3 regions of the Kinneretia aquatilis genome follow, and region 1 is predicted to be linked to each of the others. Evidence: predicted binding sites of a transcription regulator. Region 1 holds the regulator's gene; each other region holds the start of a gene.
The links. The regulator sigma-54, encoded in region 1, starts transcription at its own class of promoters, with help from an activator protein. The targets are predictions, from matches to a motif close to TGGCANGNAANCTGCTTT.
Positions count from the first base shown of each region.

Region 2: a site for sigma-54 is predicted at 2,391-2,408, ahead of C1O66_RS18635 (TorF family putative porin). Genes of this name have one in related genera too.
Region 3: a site for sigma-54 is predicted at 1,898-1,915, ahead of pepA (flocculation-associated PEP-CTERM protein PepA). Genes of this name have one in related genera too.

Region 1 is NZ_POSP01000003.1:2,626,367-2,631,603, forward strand. Features, by position in the region: gene C1O66_RS14440 (thiol:disulfide interchange protein DsbA/DsbL) at 1-149, shown strand, start outside; gene lptA (lipopolysaccharide transport periplasmic protein LptA) at 338-976, shown strand; gene lptB (LPS export ABC transporter ATP-binding protein) at 973-1,782, shown strand; gene C1O66_RS14455 (RNA polymerase factor sigma-54) at 1,881-3,410, shown strand; gene C1O66_RS14460 (SGNH/GDSL hydrolase family protein) at 3,614-4,627, shown strand; gene C1O66_RS14465 (pre-peptidase C-terminal domain-containing protein) at 4,690-5,237, opposite strand, start outside.
Region 2 is NZ_POSP01000003.1:3,594,724-3,599,960, reverse strand. Features, by position in the region: gene C1O66_RS18645 (ammonium transporter) at 1-1,092, opposite strand, end outside; gene glnK (P-II family nitrogen regulator) at 1,164-1,502, opposite strand; gene C1O66_RS18635 (TorF family putative porin) at 1,542-2,282, opposite strand; gene C1O66_RS18630 (YifB family Mg chelatase-like AAA ATPase) at 2,627-4,141, shown strand; gene C1O66_RS18625 (hypothetical protein) at 4,182-5,237, opposite strand, start outside.
Region 3 is NZ_POSP01000004.1:660,955-666,191, reverse strand. Features, by position in the region: gene C1O66_RS22505 (nitroreductase family protein) at 1-826, shown strand, start outside; gene pepA (flocculation-associated PEP-CTERM protein PepA) at 951-1,853, opposite strand; gene prsT (XrtA/PEP-CTERM system TPR-repeat protein PrsT) at 2,086-4,863, opposite strand.

The sequences.
Region 1 (5,237 bases):
AGACGGTGCCAGCCCTGGGCATCGGCGGCCGTTTCCTGACCAGCCCCAGCCTGGCCGCTGGCCCGGGGCAGAGCGCCGCGGTGGGCCACCAGGCCGCCCTCGCCCTGAGCAACCATCTGATCCAACAGCTGCGCGGCGGCAAGGCCTGATGAATGGATGGCACCGGACGCACCGCGGCGTGATGCTCACGCTTCACGCACGGCGGGCGCTCCGGGCTGACCCAGGCCCGTACTAGAATGGCCTGCAAGTTTTGTGCCGCCTTCACGGGCGGCGAACGCGTGCTCGCTTGATTCGATTGCCCGGCCTGCCCCCTCCTCCATCCCTCCTGCTGCTGCCCATGAAGCTGTCACCGCGCTTTTCCGTCTTGCCCGGCTTGCTGGCAGCCTTGCTGCTGGGCGGGGCCTCGACTTCGGGCTGGGCGGAAAAAGGCGACCGCGCCAAGCCGCTGAACATCAGCTCCAAGAACGGCGGCAGCGTCGAGATCGCCAAGCAGCGCACCGAGTTCAACGGTGATGTGGTGCTGAGCAAGGGCAGCCTGGTGCTGCGCGCCGAGAAGCTCGATGTGCGCGAAACCGGCGACGGCTACTACCAGGTCTATGCCAATGGCCAGACCGGCAAGCAGGTCAGCTTCCGCCAGGCGCGCGATGTGCCGGGCGAGGCCATCGAAGGCCTGGCCGACCAGCTTGAATACGACACCCGCAGCGACACCGTGCGCTTCATCGGCAATGCCGTGGTGCGCCGCCTGCAGGGCACGACGGTGGCCGACGAGGTGACCGGCGCAGTCATCCTGTTCGACAACCGCAGCGAGGTCTTCACCCTCGAGGGCGGCCAGACCTCGCCCCACCCGAGCGGCCGGGTCCGTGTGGTGATGATGCCGCGCGGCGGCGCGCCCGAGGCCGCCTCGGCACCCGCGGCCGCGGCCTCCGGCGTGCAACTCAAGCCCAGCACCAGCCTGAGCCCCCGCAAAGCGCCATGAGCAGCAGCAACAGCAGCGTCGCCAGCCCCCATCACGCGCCCGTGGCCGCCCTCGAATCCGGCCCGCGCAGCCGCCTGGAAGCCGAGGGCCTGGCCAAGAGCTACGGCGTGCGCCGCGTGGTCAAGAACGTGCATCTGGGCGTCAACAGCGGCGAGGTGGTTGGCCTGCTGGGCCCCAACGGCGCCGGCAAGACCACCAGCTTCTACATGATCGTGGGCCTGGTGCGCGCCGACGCCGGCGAGATCCACATCGACGGCCAATCGGTCGAGCACCTGCCCATCCACCAGCGCGCCCGCCTGGGACTGAGCTATCTGCCGCAGGAGGCCTCGATCTTCCGCAAGCTCACGGTGGAACAGAACATCCGCGCCGTGCTGGAGCTGCAGCGCGACGAGCAGGGCCGCGCGCTGAAAGAGCCGCGCATCAAGGAGCTGCTGGAAGCGCTGCTGCACGACCTCAGCATCGAGAAGCTGCGCGACAGCCCGGCGCCGGCGCTCTCGGGCGGCGAACGCCGCCGCGTCGAGATCGCCCGCGCCCTGGCCACGCAACCGCGCTTCATCCTGCTGGACGAACCCTTCGCCGGCGTGGACCCGATCGCGGTGCTGGAGATCCAGCGCATCATCGGTTTCCTGAAAGCGCGCCAGATCGGCGTGCTGATCACCGACCACAATGTGCGCGAGACCCTGGGCATCTGCGACCGGGCCTACATCATCAGCGAGGGCTCGGTGCTGGCCGAGGGCACGCCGGACGAGATCGTGGCCAACGCCGATGTGCGCAAGGTCTATCTCGGCGAACATTTCCGCATGTAGAGCCGGCCATGGATGCCTACACGCCCGCTGCCACGGCAGCCCCGCGCGGGGCTGATGCAGGGATTCCTGCATCTCACGACTGCCCCTGAGCCCGCGCCATGAAGCAGTCACTCCAGGTTCGACTGAGCCAGCATCTGGCCTTGACGCCGCAGCTGCAGCAATCGATCCGCCTGCTGCAACTGTCCACGCTGGAGCTGAATCAGGAAGTCGAGCAGATGCTGGCGCAGAACCCGCTGCTCGAAACCGAAGAAGACTTCTCCGTCGCCACGCCCGAGCTGCCCGAGCTGCGCCCGGCCAGCGCCGCCGAGGACAGCGGCGCCGACCGTGAGCTGGGCGGCGGCGCCGAGGCCGAGGCCACACCCGAGCTGCAGGCCGAAGACTTCGGCAGCACCGAACGCGAGGACTGGGAGAACGGCACCGAGGGCGACGATTTCGACGGCATCCGCGAACTGCCCAGCAACAGCGGCAGCGGCTCGGGCAGCAACGATGAAGACGGCGAACGCAGCGACCAGGAATCGGCCGAGATCAGCCTGCAAGAGCATCTGGTCCAGCAGATGGCCGGCATGCACCTCAGCGATACCGACCAGCTTGCGCTACGCCTGCTGATCGACTCTCTCAACGAGGACGGCTATCTCGAGGACAGCCTGGAAGCCATCGCCGAGGCCCTGGTGCCGGACGGTGACGAGGACAGCGCCGCCGAGCGCGAGGAGCTGCTCGACCACCTGCGCATCGCCCTCAAATGGCTGCACCACATGGACCCGCCCGGCGTCGGTGCCCGCGAGCTGACGGAATGCCTGGAGCTGCAGCTGCGCCAGCTGCCGCGCAGCGCGCCGCAGGTGATCGCCATCATGATCTGCAAAAAGCACTTGGACCTGCTGGCCAAGCGCGACAGCCGCCGCCTGATGCTGCTGACCGGCGCCGACGATGCCTTGCTGCGTGAAGCGCAAGCCCTGATCGTGGCCCTGGAGCCCAAGCCCGGCCGGCGCTTTGCCCGCGGCCAGGCGCCGGCGGTGATCCCGGACGTGATCGTGCGCAAGGTCGGCCGCGAGCTGCGCGTCATCATCAACCCCGAGGTCGCGCCCAAGCTGCGCATCAACGAGCTCTACGCCAACGCCCTGCGCCAGACGCGCGGCGGCATCAGCAACAGCGCCCTGGGCGGCCAGCTGCAGGAGGCACGCTGGTTCATCAAGAACATCCAACAGCGCTTCGACACCATCCTGCGCGTCTCCACCGCCATCGTCGAGCGGCAAAAAGGTTTCTTCAGCCACGGCGCCGTGGCCATGAAGCCCCTGGTGCTGCGCGAGATCGCCGATGAGCTGGGCCTGCACGAATCGACCATCTCGCGCGTGACCACGGCCAAGTACATGGCCACGCCCTTCGGCACCTTCGAGCTCAAGTATTTCTTCGGCTCGGGCCTGTCCACCGAGGCCGGCGGCGAGGCCTCCAGCACCGCCGTACGCGAGCTGATCAAGCAGTTCATCGCCGCCGAGAACCCGGCCAAACCCCTTTCCGACAGCGCCCTGGCCAGCATGCTGGAAGAGCAAGGCATCCAGGTCGCGCGCCGCACCGTCGCCAAATACCGCGAAGGCATGCACATCGGGACGACGACGATGCGGCGGGTGGTTTGAAGGTTGAAGCTTGAGTGAACGGGTGAATCAGTAAACTGGTGAACCACACCCCACGATTCACCATTCACCTGTTCACCTGTTCACCTGTTCACCCGTTCACCCGTTCACCCCCAAACGTGAACACGCACACCGATTTCAGGTGAATCCCATTTCGAGACATGCCATCATGCCGCTGACTTGGATCGTTACTTGAAAGGTCTGCCGTGAACACCACCCTCCGCTCCCCGGCCGGCGCCCGCCTGCCCGCGCTGCTGATACTCGCCGCCAACCTGGCCTGGGCCGCCCCCTCCCAAGCTCAGGCTCAGGCCACAAGCAGCAGTGCCGCCACCAGCTACAGCCGCGTGATCGCCTTCGGCGACAGCCTCTCGGACAACGGCAATTTCTACCGCGCCACCAGCGGCGCCGTGCCCCAGCCGGGCAACTATTTCCAGGGTCGTTTTTCCAACGGCCAGGTGGCCGTCGAGCACCTCGCCCAAGGCCTGGGCGTGAGCCTGCAGGACTACGCCTGGGGCGGTGCCCAAACCGGCTGGCTCAACGGCGCGGCGGTGGCCGCAGGCGCCCCGGCCGCCTTGCAGAACACGGGCATGCTCTCGCAAGTGGGCGCCTTCCAGTCCGGCCTGGCTGGCTCGGCCGCCGACAGCCAGGCCCTTTACGTGCTCTGGGGCGGGGCCAATGATTTCCAGTACCTGGGTTTCTCGCAGGCCACGGCGCAAGCGGCCATCCAGAACCTCAGCAGCGCGGTGCAGACCCTCTACGGCCTGGGTGCGCGCAGCTTCCTGATGCCAGGCCTGCCCGACCTGGGCCAGACACCGGCCGGCCTGTCGTCCGGCCTGTCGGGCCAGCTCCACCAGCTCTCCCTGGGCTTCAACTTTGGCCTGAATCAGGCCATCGGCCAGCTGCGCACCTTGCCCGGCATTGACATCCGTTATTTCGACACCCTGGGCACGCAGCAAGCCCTGGTCGACAACGCGGCGCTCTACGGCTTCAGCAATGTCACCCAAGCCTGCTTCACCGGCTATGTCGGCCAGCCCGACGGCAGCATCTGCAGCAGCCCCGAGAGTTATATGTACTGGGACCGCATCCACCCGACCACGCTGACCCACAGCTACCTCGGCCAGGGCATGCTGGCTGCCGTGCCGGAACCGCAGACTTGGCTGCTGATGGGCCTGGGCCTGGCAGCCCTGGGCCTGCGCGCCGGTCGCCAGCGCCGCAGCTGAAAAGACAAGGGCCGGTCGCCTGGAGCACCGGCCCCGAAGCTGGCGGCCAGCGCCGCCTGGCTTCAGCTCAAGGTCGCCAGCAGGCGCGCGTTGTGGACCGGGGCGTAGGCATTGAGCAGCAGATAGTAGGTGCCCGCCACGGGTGAGGCGAAAGTGATGGTTTCGGCATTGCTCGAGCCATCGGATTTCTTGTCATACACCGTGGTGCTCGGCGCCGATGCCAGGCGGGCGTAGAGATCGCCATCGCCCGTGCCCCCGGAAAGCTGGAACTTGAGCTGCCGACGGCCCGGCGGCACTTGGATGCTGTACAGCCGCGACTGACGCAGGCCCAGGCTGACAGTCTGAGCCTGGCCGCTGACCAGGGGCGTGACGTTCTGGCTGTTGCCCATGCCAATGGCTGAGCGCCTCACCCCCACATCGATGGTGCCGGTGTAGGCATTGCCACTCTTGCTGACCTGCACGATATAGCCGGCGCCGCCATCGCTGGCGTAGATGCTGTCGGCCTCGTTGCGGGTGCGTGGCGCGCCTTGCTGGTAGATGGGAAAGCTGCGGAACACCTCATCCGCCGTGGCGGCGTTGAAGTAGAGCTGGGCCACGAAGACATCGGGCA
Region 2 (5,237 bases), 970 kb from region 1:
GGAGGCCGCGCCCAGCATCGAAGCCTTGCCCTTGTGCAGCGCTTCACCGATGGACCAGGACAGCACCGCAGCGGCGGTGGCCACCAGGGTGTTGATGAAGGCCAGGGCGGCGAAGCCGTTGGCTTCCAGCGCCGAGCCGGCGTTGAAGCCGAACCAACCCACCCACAGCAGCGAGGCGCCGACCATGGTAAGGGTCAGGCTGTGCGGGGTGAAGGCCTCTTTGCCGTAACCGATGCGCTTGCCCACCATGAAGGCGCCGACCAGGCCGGCCACGGCGGCATTGATGTGAACCACGGTGCCGCCGGCGAAGTCCAGCGCGCCCCATTGCCAGAGCAGACCGGCCTTGCCGTTCATTTCATCGACCACACCTGCAGCGGTGTAGGCGTCCGGGCCCATCCAGAACCAAACCATGTGCGCCACCGGCAGGTAGCTGAAGGTGAACCACAGAGCCAGGAAAGCCAGGGCGGCGCTGAACTTGATGCGTTCGGCAAAGGCGCCAATGATCAGGCAGGCGGTGATGCCGGCGAAGGTGGCCTGGAAGGCTGCGAACACGATCTCCGGGATGACCACGCCCTTGCTGAAAGTGGCCGCGTTGGCAAAGGTGCCGGCCGCGTTGTCCCAGACGCCCTTGAGCATCAGCCGGTCGGTGCCGCCGATGAAGGCATTGCCCTCGGTGAAGGCGAAGCTGTAGCCGTAGATCACCCACAGCACCACGATCATGGAGAAGGCCACCATCACCTGCATCAGCACCGACAGCATGTTCTTGCTGCGCACCAGGCCGCCGTAGAACAGGGCCAGGCCGGGCACGGTCATCAGGATGACCAGCAGGGTGGACAGCATCATCCAGGTGGTGTCGCCCTTGTTGGGCACCAGCACCGGGGCCGAGGCCGCATCGGCCGGGGCGGCGCTGGCCGGCGCTGCGGCCGAGGCTTCTGGGGCAGGTGCGACCGGCGCGACGGCGGCGGGCGCGCTGGCGTCGGGCGCCGCTGCGGTGGCCACCGCAGCCGGGGCCGAGGCTGCGCCGTCTTGCGCCCAGGCAGCCGGTGCGAGCACCGCGGCGGCCAGGGCCAAGGTGGCGAGAAGTTTCTTGATGATCATTGCAGATCTCCTACGGATTTTGGGTGTGCCTGGCTGGCGTCTTGTTGAGTTGCGCTCGGGCGGGTTCAGAGCGCGTCTTGACCGGTTTCGCCGGTGCGGATGCGCACCACCTGGTCCAGCGGAGAGACAAAAATCTTGCCGTCACCGATCTTGCCGGTGCGGGCGGCGCCCTCGATGGCCTCGATCACCTGCTCCACCACGGCGTCGGCCACGGCGGCCTCGACCTTCACCTTGGGCAGGAAGTCCACCACGTACTCGGCGCCGCGGTAGAGCTCGGTGTGGCCTTTCTGGCGACCGAAGCCCTTGACCTCGGTGACAGTCAGGCCTTGCACGCCGATGGCGCTCAGGGCTTCGCGCACCTCGTCGAGCTTGAAGGGTTTGATGATGGCGGTGATGAGTTTCATGAGGAGAGTCTCCGAAGTCTTGAGTTCGATCCGAGCAGATCAGAAGGTCTTCTTGGCCGAGAGCACAAAGCCGCTCTTGCCCAGGTTCTTGGACGACGGGCCACCGACGTAGGCGTCCGTGTTGGTGTTGATCAAGGTGGCGCCGAAGCTGATGCCGGCGTAGTCCTTGTTCAGGGTCACCGCGTAATCGGCGTAGGAACCGGCCGGGTTGTTCTTGACCTTCTGGCGGCCCAGATGCGGCACCAGGCTGAAGCCCTCGCCCAGATCCAGCGTGGCGCTCAGGTCCAGGTAGCCGCTGCCTTTGCTGTTGGCGGTGCCGAAGAGATTGGTGGTGCTGTGCGAATACTTGGCGGTGAAGACGCCGTAGCTCAGGGCGCCGTAGACCTCGGTGGTGTTGGCGCTGGGGTTCAGGTCATTGCCCGAGTAGATGTAGGTCAGCGCGCCCACATCGAGGGTCAGGCCCGGTGCCACCTCGGTCTTGTAGCCACCGTACACATCGATCTCCACCGAAGCGCCGCCGTTGTAGGGTGCGTCCTTGATCCACTTGATGGTGGAGGCCCAGGTGCCGATGTAGAAGCCGTTGGCAGCCACATAGTCCGCGCCGCCTTGCAGAGCGGGCTTCAGGCGGCTTTGCGAAATACCGCGGTAGCGGTAATCGGTGGTGACGCTGGCATTGAAGCTCAGCGGGCTGGCAGCCTCTTCGGCCTGTGCCGCCAGGGGCAGCAAGGTGCCCAGAACCAGGGCAAAGGTCGTGGCCAAAGCAAACGGTGTTGTCTTCATGCGGAACTCCTGGAAGGTTGATTCAAAAAGGACAAACAAAAGCCGTGAAAGACGGGGAGACGAGAAAGCCGGGGCCATTGCGGGCACTTGTGGGCACTTGGCTTTGGCATCGCAGCTTCCGTGCCAGCTTTCAGGCGGGCGGCGGCAGATCCTTTGTCCAGGGCAAACACCGAGGCCCATGCACCAATTGCTCGCAGGACCGAGACCGAGCACCAGCCCAAGCGCACTCTCTTGGTGCAAGGCACGCTTTGTGTGCCTGAAAGCTCGGGCCGGCGGGCACAATCAAGCCAGCCGGCGGGCCCGACCCGGCCCGCCCGGCACCTGCAAGGGAGAGCAAGAAGACCATGTCTCTGGCCGTTGTCCACAGCCGCGCCCTGGACGGGCTGACCGCCGCACCGGTCAGCGTGGAGGTGCATCTGGCCAACGGCCTGCCCTCCTTCACCTTGGTCGGCCTGGCCGAAACCGAGGTCAAGGAATCGCGCGAACGCGTACGCGCGGCCCTGCAAAACAGCGGGCTCGCTTTTCCCCACAACAAAAGAATCACGGTGAATTTGGCGCCGGCGGAGCTGCCCAAGGAAGGCGGCCGCTTCGACCTGCCCATCGCCCTGGGCCTGCTGGCGGCCAGCGAGCAGATCGATGCACAGCAGCTGGAGCGGCTGGAATGCGCCGGTGAGCTGTCTCTGGGCGGCGAGCTGCGTCCGGTGCGTGGCGCCCTGGCCATGAGCCTGGCGCTGCGGCGCGAAGGCAGCAGCAGGCGCCTGCTGCTGCCCGAGGCCAGCGCGGCCGAGGCGGCCCTGGTCGAGGGCGTGCCGGTGCATGCGGCGCGGCATCTGCTTGATCTGGTTGAGGCTTTGCGCCCCGGCAGCGACAGCCTGCTGCCCCGCGCTCGCGCGCTGCTGCCGGCCCAGCCGATCACGGCGGCGCCCGATCTGCGCGACATCAAGGGCCAGGCCGGCGCCAAGCGCGCGCTCGAGATCGCCGCGGCTGGCGGCCTGAGCCTCTTGATGGTGGGGCCGCCGGGCACGGGCAAATCCATGCTGGCCCAGCGCCTGTGCGGCCTGCTGCCGCCGATGAACGAAGACGAGGCCCTGGAATCGGCCGCCGTGCTCAGCCTGGCCGGCCAGTTTCAGCCCGAGCGCTGGCGCCAGCGCGTGATGCGCAACCCGCACCACAGCGCCTCGGCCGTGGCCCTGGTCGGCGGTGGCTCACCGCCGCGGCCGGGCGAAATCTCACTCGCCCAGCATGGCGTTTTGTTTCTCGATGAACTGCCCGAGTTCAACCGCTCGGCCCTGGAAGCCCTGCGTGAACCGATGGAAACCGGCCGCATCCTGATCTCGCGCGCCGCGCGCCAGGCAGAGTTCCCGGCCCGCTTCCAGCTGGTCGCTGCCATGAACCCCTGCCCCTGCGGCAACCATGGCAGCCCGCTGCGTGCCTGCCGCTGCGCACCCGATCAGATTGCACGTTATCAGTCGCGCCTCAGCGGCCCCTTCCTGGATCGGCTGGACCTGCTGGTCGAGGTGCCGGTGCAGCCGCCCGAGCTGCTGCACAGCGCCGCCGATGGCGAAGCCAGCGCCGTGGTGGCCGAACGCGTCGCCCGCGCTCGCCTGCGGGCTCTGGAACGCCAAGGCTGCAGCAATGCCGCGCTCAGCGCCGCCCAAGTCGACTCGCATGTCGCGCTCGAGCCCGCCGCCCAGGCCTTTTTAATCAAAGCCGCGCAACGCCTGTCCTGGAGCGCCCGCAGCCACCACCGCGTGCTTCGCGTGGCCCGCACGGTGGCCGACCTGGCGGGCAGCGCGAGCATCGAGGTGCAGCATCTCAGCGAGGCGATTCAGTACCGGCGCGGGCTGGCTACGCCTTGAGGCGGCAGACCCGCCGCAGTTGCGCCGGGCATGCATCACATCAAGGCAAATTCACCAAGGTCTCAACCCTGGAGCTCCATCCTTTGCTCTCAACATTCTTGATACGAGCCGCGCCGCTGTACCAGTTGGCCTCTGGCGCGCTGTCCCCGTCCTCTGAGTACGAAACCGTCAGCTGGGTCCCTGGGCGGAACGACCAGTTCGGGTTCCAGCCCAAGCCGCTCAAATCAGGTGTGGTGTACTCAACGGTCTTTTGCTTTCTGATCCAGCCAGAACTGAATAGGAAATCCCAAGACAAGGACGGTCCCACGCCACGAGTGTTGACATCTTCATAGTTGTCAGCGCGCACCGAACTTGCCAGACTGCCCGCCATGGGCGACCACTTCAACACCGGCCGTATCGGTGAACTGCCAGGCAGCATACTCAAGGCAATCGGGCTCACCGACGCAGGCAATTGCACTGTTTGCCCCAGGCCAGACAAAGACCGATAGCCGGCTTGGCGGGTGGAGGTCGTCTGCCCTTGTTTCAAGACCGCAGAAGCCCAAGCTGCGTAGACGCCGCTCGGCAAGTTCCCATTTGCGGGCAGCACGGCATAGGCGGGAGAGGTGGCCGAGCGATTCAAAGCCACAGCACCTTGCGCCGCGCGCCAAGAGATGGAGTAACTCAGCGCTTCCCCCGTGCGCACATCACCTGCGGGTAGGTCAATGCGCTGTGAAGCCACCAACGGGGTCGCCTGGGCCATGTCGAGACTCAGGCTCATGGCCGATGCTGCCTTCTGATCGCGCAGATAGACATACATATTCGCGACACCTTCGGCATCAAATCGCGACAGCGAGGCGTCAAATGGCGCATCGCTCACACGAAAGTAGTGCCGGTCGGGTTGCCAACTGTTGCAAGCCTCCCTGCCGCTGTAGACCGAGATCCAGAGATAGCAACGCTCACCGCCCGTCGGGTTGCGAATGTCGGCACGAACCTCGTACTTGGCGCTTCGCCAAGCGTCAAGGCTCTGCAAGTCAAGTTCGGTCGCCTCACTTCTCGTCATGTACAAGGCAGTAACGGTGGGGTTCGCCTCCATCCGATCGTCGACGGCCACGATCAC
Region 3 (5,237 bases), on a different contig from region 1:
TGACTGGCATTTCTCACCCAGCGACAGCTCAACACGCAGCCCATTGATTGACTGCATTCAAAGCCGAAGCGTTCAACGGCGACCCTTGAGTACCACCCCACTGACCGCGAGCCAGAAGCAATCACTTGAATCGGCTTGCGGCGACGGCTTCGAAATCTTGTGGCTAGAAGGGCCCCAAGCCCGCTGGAACACCGCCTGGCTGATGTTCCATTCCGCAAAGATCCGCCTGACTTCCCCTGAGGCCTACGAGGTGCATCGCGACATCATCGACTGGCGCAAGCAGTTCAGCACGAGCAAAGTTCCTGAACAAGCGCTCGGCACAGACCCAATGACGACCCGCCTGATGGAGTTCGTCATGGGAAGCTGGGAGCGGGTGCGCTTTTTCAACCGATTTCTGGCTGGGACATGGGCACCAAGAATTCAGCTGGACCTTCTCCCAGGCCTGCGCTGCGGCGCGCACTACGTGCTGGTGGCAAAACAACAAGCTCGGACACTCGAAGACTTCGTGGACGCCGGCCGTGCGATGCAGAGGTTTTGGCTCACATCCACGCACTTGAATTTACAAATGCAGCCGGAAATCACTCCGCTTGTGTTTGCACGCTACGCACGCGAGAACCGCAAGTTCTCCAGGGAAACGAAGGTGATTGACCTGGCCCAGGAGGTGAAAGCCCGGCTTGAAGCCCTGCTGGGCACGGACGCCTCAAATCGCGCCGTGTTCATGGGAAGGCTGGGCTCGGGCCCCGCTGCCACCTCGCGATCCCTGCGACACCCCCTTGAGGAGCTGATCACCACGAAGCCAACCATTACGCCGACGCAGCACGGATGAAGGAAGGGTGGCTATCGCTTCCGACAAAAAAGAGAACTCAAAACAAAAAAAGGGGCGCTAGAGCGCCCCTTTCATCTTGCTGCTAGCCAGCCTGATCAATGACCAAGCCAGCTTTGAAACAAGCTCAAGCTTGCTTGCGACGGCGAGCCGACAGGCCCAGGCCCAGCAGAGCGAAACCAGTCAGAGCCAACGAAGTCGGCTCAGGCACGCTGAAGAAGAAGGACTGGCTGGCATCAGCTTGGCCGATGAAAGCGGTGTTGTCGCCGACCGGCAGACCGTTGCCGCCCACGCCGAAGCCGCTACCTTGCCAAGAAGTCGGCTGGGTCCAGGTACCGTTGGTGCCGCCCAGGAAGCCCAGGGTCGACTGAACCGTGGTGCCATTCAGGTTGGGCAAGATGTAGGCATTGTTGGTGTAGCTGGTCGTGCCATTCACCGAAGCGCTGGTCAGGCCGCTGCTCGGATTGGTAAAGCCCTGTGGGCCGGCCACGGTTTGACCACCGGTGAAAGAACCGCCCAAGATTTGATCGCCGTCACCAAAACCAGACTGGCTAACCAGGGCTGCGTCGGGGGTGTTGTCCAGGTAGATGCCCCAGGTACCGGTGATCGGAGTGATCGACACCAGCGAGCAGTTGTAGTTCAAGCACGTCACCTTCTCTTGGAAGTTTGCGCGCACGGTGATCTCGTAGCCAGCACCACCGGTGCCTTGCACCAGATTGGGCAGCACGAAGTTACCACCACCAGCCTGCAGAACAGCCACAGCGAAGGAGTTGTAGAACACGTCGATCACATCAGACGTGCCAGTGCAGCCGCCGGTGAAGTTGGGGCCGAAAGCGCCGACAGCGCAGCCAGAGCCAATGTTCTGCGCGGTAATGTCGTAGCTCTTGATGAGCACGGACGACGACGACGACCAGTCGAAGCCACCGAAGTTATTCAGGAGACCATCGGGGGTCTGGAAGGTAGCGGCGCTGGCGGAAGCCACTGCTGCCATCAAACCAAAGCCGGCGAGGACTTTCTTTGCTGCGTTCATGAGTGTTTCTCCAAAAGAGGTTTGGGACATTCCCTGCCCTATCGCAAGCACTTGGCGTGCCAACAATGAAATTCATTTAACAATCAACAACTTACAAACTTGGCCGAGGACAGAACTCACAACAACCAGGGCATCCGTAAAAATTTCCGACACCCTCAAATCTGCCCCCCCCCCCCAAAAAAACTGCAAGCACCCCAATCAGGCGCACACCAAGGAGGCAGCGCCTGAAGGATCACAAGCTCTTGGCGAGTTGCCGGTATTCATCTGACCTGGCGTACTCTGGCCGCTCGCGCCCCAACTTCTCGTACTCGGACTTGGCCTGATCCTTCTGCCCCGCCGCCAGCAGTCGCTTGACCAGATTGAGTCGGTAATTGGCAACCGATCCATCCAAATCAACGGCTTTGCGCTGAAGTTCGACCGCTTTGGCGAAGTCCCCCTGATCCGAATGGATCTCAGACAAGGTATCCAGCACGCCCGCGCTGCGCGGCTGCAAGCGTTGAGCACGCTCCGCCAGCTCTTTCGCCTGCGGGCGTTTCGACTTGTTGTACAACCACGCCATGTTGTTGAGCGCCCCAACATTCTCCGGCTGCATCTTGAGCACCGCTCCGTACCAACGCTCTGCTTGAGCGAAGTCCTTTCGACTCAGGGCAACGTCTCCGAGGTAGAAGGTGAAGATGGCATCGTTCGGCAGGGCTTGAGAGCGCTGCTGAGCAAACGAATCGGCAGCAGAAACATCCTTGGCCATGAGCAGGGACTTGTGAAGCTTGATCGCCACATCCGTGTGACGCCCATCCACCTGAAGTGCCTTCCGATACCAATCAACAGCTGCACCCCAGTCCTTCTTGAACGCAGCCACGTCACCGGCCAACGCCCAGCCCAGCGGCAATTTCGGATGACTCTTTTGGATCTGCTGGCACAACTTGTAGGCATCATCTGCCTTGCCTGAACCTGCCAATACCGAGACCAGTGCAGACTGCACATCCCGGTGGTCCGGCTGCAATAGCATGGCCTTACGAAGCACCGAAATTGCAGCATCGAACTTGTTGTTGGCCACATGCATCTTGGCAAGCGACAACAATGGCTTGACCGACTTGGGCTGCATCAAGATCAGCTTGCTCAGCTGGTTCTCGGCTTGAATGAAATCACCTCGGCTTGCATATGCATCCGCCAGCAACTCCAAGCCCTCGGGGCGGTTGGGCAATTGCGTGATGGTGTCTTGCGCCAAAGCCAAGGCCTTGGTCGTGTCGCCACTGCGAAGGTAGAAGCGACTCAGTTGCACCCGCGGCGCAACCTCCGCGGGAAGATCCTTGACCACCTCCGACAGAACAGCAATCAAGTCCGAGGCCTTGGCTCCCATCTGCTCACGAAGGCCCACCACAGCCATCCGAGTGCTGATGTTCTTCGGGTTCTCGGCACTCATGCGCTCAAAGCGCGCCAGCGCCAGATCCACGCGCTGATTGCGCACATCCAGATCCGCAAGGCTATGGGCTGCCACGAAAGACTGTGAATCGAGCTTCATTGCAGCCTCAAAAGCCTCGCGCGCGCGCGCAACATCGCCACGCTGAAGCTCAATCTGCCCACGCAGATTGGCCGCATCGGGGCTCTTGGGGTCCTTCTTCTCCAGATTGGACACAGCCTCCAAGGCGCGCACGTAGTCCTTCTTGCTGATCAAGGAACTGATCAAGGCAAGGTCTGCCGTGACAGCCTTCTCGCGTTCGGAGATGGCCCGAAGCTCTTGAATCCCGGACTCAACATCCCCCTTCTTCAAGCGCTCGACAGCCAAAAAGGTCCGCGCCCGCGAATCGTTCGGGTTGACCTGCACCACCTGCTTGAACAGTGTCTCAGCCCTCGCGAACTCCCCCAATTTGAGGCTGGCCTCAGCCCCCACCGCCAAGGCTTCGGCATCCACCGGCGAGCGCTCCAGCAAGGGCTGGATCAACACCCAGGCCTTGGCCGGATTGCCGATTCGAATCAAAACACGGGCCAGCAATGTGCGAACACCTGGCGCCGCCTCACCCAAGCTGGTGCTCATGGCTTTACCCAAATAGGTCTCAGCCTGGGTCATTGCACCCTTCTGGAAATACACAGCACCCGCCAAGTACAAGACCCGGCCGTTCGCAGCACCATATTTCAACAAGGGCTGGAGGCGCTCTTCCGCCAGCTTCAACTCACCCCGCTCAAAGGCGAGCAAGACTCCGAAGTACGCAGTATTGAGGTTGTTGGGGATCTTCGCATTCATCGACTCCCAAACAATCTGAGCCTCCTTGTAATCCTGCTGCCCAATCAACGCCGCCAAAGCGCGACTTTGGGCTACATAGTTCACCGAATCGAGGTCAACAGCTTTTCGATAGGACGCAATTGCTGCCCGCACATCTCCCTTGGCCTCTTGGAATTCCCCCAACAAGAGCGCCACGTCACTGCGCTTCGGCTGCTCACGCGACAGCTCAATGACTTGCGCAAAGGCTTCGTCGACTCGCCCTTCAGCCGCGCGCAAACGAGCTTCGGTCAAACGCGCCCGAACATCTCTTGGCGAGAGCTTGAGCGCAAGATCGATCGTCTTTCGCGCGTCCGTCAAATGTCCGAGCGATGAATGCGCCACCGCCAAGGAGGTCAGCAAATCAGACTGCGACTCCGCCCCTTTCAGAACCGGATTGGCAAATTTCTCTACGATCTTGGCCATCTCGCCCTGGAGGATCAGCACCCTCGCTTCCAAGGGCTGAACTTCTTCGTCTGGATAACCCAGTTGCGAGGCTTTGCTCAACTCAATCAGAGCCCCCTCCTGATCGCCCATCTCAGACAAGGTCTTGGCCAGCAAGAAGCGAGCTTCAGACAAATTACCGTTCTTCTGGATCGCCGTTTTCAACTGAATCAAAGCCGCCTTGCGGTCATTCTTTTCAAGATAACCCTTCGCCGACCCCACCAGCTTTTCAGGCGTTTCACTGGAGCAACCAGAGAGCACAGCAGCCAGCACCACGGACCCAATCACAGACTTTGCAAAGTTGTTGTTCACAAGCAATCTCTTTTTCTATCCAGGAAACACCCAAAGCTGCAATCGTGATGGCGCGGCATGCGTACGGCCAGCTACCACCCCCCGGGTCACGATCGCATCAAAGCGCGACACGCTACCACAGGCGTGAGGCGGACCTGTTGAGGCCAATCCACGCAGCCACAGCGAGTCGATTGAGCGCTGCATTTGAACCGCATCCAGTGCCATTGCCAGCCCGCATGACCAAAGGGTGAAAAGTGCCACGGGCACAGGCATGGCAGCAAGCCGGACATGCAAGAAGGGTTGATCTAGCCCTGCCAATTGCCCCTCCCGAGGCACCATTCATACACTCGGGCTCTGACGCCAGGCAAAAAAAAGCCCCTGCTGCGATGTGCAGC